DNA from 2 places in the Streptococcus sp. NSSLK0004 genome. Region 2 is predicted to be linked to the other one. Evidence: predicted binding sites of a transcription regulator. Region 2 holds the regulator's gene; the other holds the start of a gene.

What was found. The regulator CtsR, encoded in region 2, represses protease genes until heat stress. The targets are predictions, from matches to a motif close to TTGGTCAAAAAAGGTCAAANA.
Region 1: the regulator CtsR is predicted to act here: its motif matches at 1,175-1,195, upstream of AC4CS8_RS02835 (ATP-dependent Clp protease ATP-binding subunit).

The regions. Positions count from the first base shown of each region.
Region 1 is NZ_CM180142.1:522,424-525,895, reverse strand. Features, by position in the region: gene AC4CS8_RS02845 (amino acid ABC transporter permease) at 1-671, opposite strand, end outside; gene AC4CS8_RS02840 (DUF1797 family protein) at 801-1,031, opposite strand; gene AC4CS8_RS02835 (ATP-dependent Clp protease ATP-binding subunit) at 1,237-3,468, shown strand.
Region 2 is NZ_CM180142.1:1,800,014-1,803,485, forward strand. Features, by position in the region: gene AC4CS8_RS09240 (ATP-dependent Clp protease ATP-binding subunit) at 1-2,132, opposite strand, end outside; gene AC4CS8_RS09245 (CtsR family transcriptional regulator) at 2,135-2,593, opposite strand; gene AC4CS8_RS09250 (DUF6568 family protein) at 2,876-3,214, shown strand.

The DNA of each region.
Region 1 (3,472 bases), 710 kb from region 2:
CCTTTGTTCAATTTCGTTTCTAAAGCCTTGATTCCCAAGGTCAAAACACTTGTCATCATCAGGTAGTAAAAAGCAGCTACTAGATACGGTTCTAAGGTAATATAGTTGGTCGTCGCAACGGTTGCCGCACTGTTCCACAACTCCATAACCCCAATTGTAGTTAAGAGCGAGCTATCCTTAACAATAGTAATAAATTCGTTTCCAAGAGCAGGCAAAATATTTTTAATTGCTTGTGGCATGATTACATATCGCATAGCTTGACGTGGACGGATTCCCAATGAATAAGCCGCTTCCAACTGTCCCTTTGGTACTGCGTTAATCCCTGCTCGAACAGTTTCTGACAAATATGCACCAGAGTTCATTGAGATAATGATAATCCCCGGAATCAAACGAGATAAATCAACCGAAAGAATCCCTAGCTGGAAAGTTGGTGCTACAAGATGACTCATAGCAAAACCTATACTAATTTGAACAATCATAGGTGTTCCACGAAAAATCCAAACATAAATATTGGCCAACCAAACCAGCGGGCGAAATTTACTACGTTGAGCAAAAGCCAATAAGACCCCTAATATAGATCCTAAGAAAACGACGCAGACAGCGATAATAATCGTTACAATCGCTCCATAATTAAAATAAGCTAAATATTTTGAAAGGAAAGAAAAATCCATTTACATACTCCATTTACATTAGATAGCAACTACTATACCATGTTTTGTATAAAAATACAACACTTTGACTTAATATTCATTAAATTTCCAAAAGAAAAAAGCACCTGCGTGCCTCTTTCAATCATCTGATTAGTAAAGCAATTCGTAAATTTCCATAGCAATCAAATCAATGCTATCAAATGTATAGGTTTCACGAGCTGCTACATCACGAAGCGTAAAAACAGAGCCATTTTCTTCATCATAGCTGTACGCTACTTCTGCAACAACAACTCCTTCGCGCTCGAAATTACGTTTCAAAGTACCACCGTCGCTTGCCATCGCTTCCAAACGGTTGATAATTCTCACCAAATGTGATTCCATAGTTATTCTCCTCTTATTAGTATAGGAATAGTTTACCATAAACTTCTCAAAAAGTCTTGCTTTTGTGCTAATTCTTAGACTTCTCTCTACTTTCATCGTATCAGATACTTGCATTTTAATCAAAACTTGCTATAATGGACTTATATCTGACCTTTATTGACTATTCGTTACTATAAAGGCTATCTCGAAAGAAAGAGGGAAGACTATGCTTTGTCACAATTGTAAAATCAACGATGCAACCATTCATCTCTATACAAACCTAAATGGAAAACAACAGCAGGTAGATCTCTGTCACAACTGCTACCAAATTATGAAAACCGATCCAAACAATGCTATCTTACAAGGCTTAGGCGATTTGACTAATCCTAATAACATGGATCCTTTTAGCGAATTTTTCAACAATTTAGGTGGCTATCCTGGTAACACGCCTGCTGGCAAATCTCGCAATCAAACCCCTCCTACACAAGCTGGCGGTGGCAACGGTCGCAACAATGGAAATGGTGGCGCACAACAGCCCCCACAAAAACCAAATGGATTACTGGAAGAATTCGGTATCAACGTAACAGAAATTGCACGCCGTGGTGACATTGATCCTGTCATTGGTCGCGATGAGGAAATCGTCCGTGTAATCGAAATTCTCAATCGACGTACGAAGAACAATCCTGTTCTTATCGGCGAGCCAGGGGTTGGTAAGACAGCTGTTGTCGAAGGCTTGGCTCAGAAAATCGTGGACGGAGATGTACCTCAAAAACTACAAGGTAAAGAAGTCATCCGTCTAGATGTTGTCAGCCTAGTCCAAGGAACAGGTATCCGTGGTCAATTTGAAGAGCGAATGCAAAAACTCATGGAGGAAATTCGCAATCGCAGAGAAGTCATCCTCTTCATTGATGAAATTCATGAGATTGTCGGTGCTGGTTCTGCCGGTGACGGTAATATGGACGCAGGGAATATCCTCAAACCTGCTTTAGCTCGTGGCGAAATGCAACTCGTTGGTGCAACCACTCTCAACGAATATCGAGTTATCGAAAAAGATGCAGCCTTAGAACGCCGGATGCAGCCTGTCAAAGTAGATGAGCCAAGCGTAGAAGAAACTATCACCATTCTCAAGGGTATTCAGAGCAAGTACCAAGACTACCACCATGTTAAGTACACTGACTCTGCTATCGAAGCTGCAGCAGTTCTTTCTAACCGCTATATCCAAGATCGTTTCCTACCTGATAAGGCTATTGACCTCTTAGACGAGGCTGGCTCTAAGATGAATCTAACCCTTAATTTTGTTGATCCAAAGGAAATTGACCAACGCCTAATTGATGCCGAAAACCGCAAGGCACAGGCTACCCGTGACGAAGACTACGAAAAAGCAGCCTATTACCGCGACCAGATTGCCAAATACAAGGAAATGCAAAAAGCAACCTTGAGTGAGGAAGATACCCCCCTCATTACTGAAAAGGAAATCGAAGCCATTGTAGAACAGAAAACCAATATTCCAGTTGGGGATCTTAAAGAAAAAGAGCAATCTCAACTCATCAATCTTGCAAGCGACCTCAAGGCTCACGTTATCGGTCAAGACGATGCAGTAGATAAGATTGCTAAAGCAATTCGTCGCAATCGTGTCGGCCTTGGGGCTCCAAACCGTCCAATCGGTAGCTTCCTCTTCGTCGGACCAACTGGTGTTGGTAAGACTGAATTGTCTAAACAACTTGCAATTGAACTCTTCGGCTCTGCTGATAGCATGATTCGCTTTGATATGTCCGAGTACATGGAAAAACATGCCGTTGCCAAGCTGGTCGGAGCTCCTCCAGGCTATGTAGGCTATGAAGAAGCTGGTCAGTTAACTGAAAAAGTTCGCCGCAATCCTTACTCCCTCATTCTACTCGATGAAGTTGAAAAAGCCCACCCTGATGTCATGCATATGTTCCTCCAAGTCTTAGATGACGGTCGCTTGACAGACGGACAAGGACGGACGGTTAGCTTCAAAGATACCATTATCATCATGACCTCCAATGCAGGTACTGGAAAAGTTGAAGCCAGTGTCGGATTCGGGGCGGCAATGGAAGGACGCACCCAGTCTGTCCTAAACCAACTCGGCAACTTCTTCAGCCCAGAATTCATGAACCGTTTCGATGGAATTATCGAGTTCCAAGCGCTCAGCAAGGACAATCTCCTTCACATCGTTGATCTCATGTTGGTTGATGTCAACAATCGCCTCCAACAAAATGGCATTTCCCTCCATGTCACAGACAAGGTTAAGGAAAAATTAGTTGATTTGGGCTACGATCCAAAAATGGGAGCTCGCCCACTTCGTAGAATTATTCAAGATCAGATTGAAGATGCCATTACCGATTTCTACTTGGAAAATCCAACGGAGAAGGAGCTCCGTGCCGTCATGACTTCAAGCGGTAAAATCGTTGTCAAATCTACTAAGAAAGCTGAATAACCAA
Region 2 (3,472 bases):
TTGATAAACTCTGGACGATAGGCCTTTTTGAGTTCTTCAAAAATACGTTTTTCCACTTCCTTGTGGTTCTTAGACAAATCAACTGCACCAAAACCAACTGTCTTATCATCGCGAAGAGCCGTTGCCCCAAGGTTTGATGTCATGATAATAATGGTATTTGAAAAGTCAACCTTGCGTCCCTTACTGTCCGTCAAGACACCATCATCCAAGACCTGCAAGAGTACGTTGAAAATATCTGGATGGGCTTTTTCGACCTCATCAAAGAGTAGGACAGAGTAAGGCTTGTTACGAACCTTCTCAGTCAACTCACCACCTTCTTCATAGCCGACGTAACCTGGAGGGGCACCATTCAAACGGCTGGCAGCGAATTTCTCCATGTACTCAGACATGTCAAAGCGAATGAGGGCCGATTCATCATCAAATAAAACCTCTGCTAGAGCCTTAGCTAACTCTGTCTTACCGACTCCTGTTGGCCCTAAGAACATGAAGGAACCGATCGGTCTACGACCTGTACGGATACCAGACTGGTTACGGCGAATCGCTCTGCTAACGGCAGAAATAGCTTCTTCTTGACCAATCACACGCTTGTGCAACTCTTGTTCAAGATTGAGGTATTTCTTAGTATCTGTCTGACTCAACTTAGCGACTGGAATACCAGATAAGCGACTGAGGGTTTCTAAAATATCTTCTTCTGTCACTTCCAAAGCATCGTTGGCAACTTGACGCCCTGACTCCTGATCCTTGAGCAAGAGTTGACTAACTGTCTTATACTTCCCAGCCATTAAAGCTTGGTCCAAGGCGGTCAACTCTTCATCCTCAACCTGTCCTTTGACGCGGTTTTGCACTGTTGCACTAGCTTCATCTAGCAAATCAATAGCCGAATCCGGCAGGTTTTTGCTGGTCAAATACCGCTTGGCATAGGTCACCGCAACCTCCACAGCTGTATCTTCAATACGGACCCTATGGTATTTTTCAAAAGTCCCTTTTAATCCTTTCAAAATAGTAACGCTGTCTGCAACAGTCGGTTCTTCAATAAGGACCTTTGCAAAACGGCGAACCAAAGCCGCATCTTTTTCGATATGCTTCTGATACTCCGTCTGAGTCGTCGCTCCAACTGTCCGAAGAGTCCCACGTGCCAGGGCTGGTTTGAGGATATTGGCCGCATCCAAGGTCGAGTCAATCCCTGATCCAGAACCCATGATAGTATGCAATTCATCAATGAAGAGGATAACTTGACCGTCTTCTTCAATATCATTGATGATATTGTTCATCCGCTCCTCAAAATCACCACGGAAACGAGTACCTGCAACAACATTCATCAAGTCGAGTTCCAAGACACGCATCTTAGCCAGACTAACTGGCACATCCCCAGCCGCAACACGCTGAGCCAGACCCAAGGCAAGTGCTGTTTTTCCGACACCAGCATCACCAACCAAAACTGGATTGTTCTTAGTTTTACGTGATAGGATTTGAATCATCCGTGAAATCTCAGCATCTCGACCAAGCACAGGCTCCATCTTTCCTTCACGCGCCAAGGCTGTTAAATCGCGTGTGTAATCCTCCAAACCACCACTTTGTGGTTGAGGCATTCCCATCATATTACCAACCGTTGCTTGCTTAGGTTTTCCACCTTTCATCAAGGTCCGAATAGCCTTCAGATGTTCCTTAGTAAAACCGGCCTTTGCCTCCAGATTTTTTCGTAAATCCAAGAACCGAATCTTGTCATCAGAATCTTCAAAGTGAAAACCAGCCTTATCCAAAATCTGTGAAGCTGTTGACCGCTTGTCCAACAGCATCCCCATGAAGACATGTTCAGTTCCTAATTCTTTACTTTTGACAATCTCAGCAATCTTTTCAGCAAAAACCTGTAATTCTCCCGTCCGCTTAGATGAAGGTAGAATGACAAAATCTTCCAATTCCTCACGATAAACCTTGTCCGTAACCACATAGGTCGCGTGTTCGTAGTCCGATACATCTGCTGGATATTCTGCCAAGACAGATCCCGCAATCGTATCAGGATTAATTACAAAAGCCAGCAATAAATGCCAGGTTTCCAAGTAATCACTATTATAACGCTGTGCTATCAATTGAGCATCTTCATAGACGGCCTGTAAACCTCTTGAAATCTTCATTTTTATTCCTCTTTCCTATCCAAACGGCGTAAAATCTGATACATCATCCGTGCTCGAATTTCACCAGCTTCTTTTCCTAAAACCTCATCCGAACTGGTTGCAAGCAAAAGATTGCCTTCACGCTCTGTCATTAACTGTTCATCAAAGAGTAATTGTAAAATATCTGCAAAGACCGTTGCCGATAAACTGTCTCCCATATTTTTCAACAGATCACGAACCAATTCATGCTTGTCCGAAAAGGTAATCCGTCCGATACGAATGTAGCCTCCGCCACCACGCTTGCTTTCCACAATATAGCCACGGCTGGCTGTAAAACGGGTCTTAATCACATAGTTAATCTGACTGGGTACCACTTCAAACCGACTGGCCAATTCACTTCGACGTAACTCCGCTACACTGACCTGGTCTAGGATGGCTTTGATATGCTCTTCGATATAATCTGATGTATTTTTCATCGCCATAGTATCGCCTCTTTCTTTGACTATCTTTGACCATTATTATACCTTAAAAAAACAAATTTTGAAAGCAAAAGCCCAGCTAACCTCGTAGCAGAATTTTGAAATCTTTTCCAAAATTTTCTATAATGAAAAGAAAAAACAGAAAGGACTATGGCTTCCGTATTTAGTTGAACTGAATACGGGCTACGGACTGGGCCAAAAAGATAAACGAGAACTGGACGCTTGCATCGTCGTTCTGTTTCCTATTTTGTCTGTGTCCGCTTACAGCCCTTTATATCTTACACCATGAACTTTCAAGACTACATTCAAGATTTTACAAACGTAACTGTGGAGCAAGCACAGAGCCTTCTAGCTGCCAAAGATGGCGGTATTCTCTTCATCGGACGTGTCACTTGCCCTTACTGCAACCGCTTCGCACCAAAACTTCATAAGGTCGCTCAAGACAAACAGATGACTGTTCATTTCCTTGACTCTAGCCAAGTCAGCCCTCAACTCCAAGCTCTCCGCGACCACTACCAAGTACCTACCGTCCCTGGCCTCTTGGTTGCCAAAGAAACTGGTGTCCAAGTCCGCTGCGATTCGAGCATGACCGAAGAAGAAATTGCGGAGTTTATTCAAGACTAAACCAGAACAAACAAAAAGCACTGACCACAAGGCCAGTGCTTTTTAAGGAGATTATGAAAAATATTTAGGATTGATATTAGTATAACCCAAACAGCTATATCCGACATCCGACCTAAGACTGATTTATCAAAAAGAACTCCTCTTCGGAAGTTCTTGAATTGTTGGATAGTCTTTCTGTTTACTTTCACTCACTTCAAAGGTCTGGGAAACCTCTGAAGGCTGGAGATAGTGAACCAAGTTCGTAAACAAGTCCAGCTG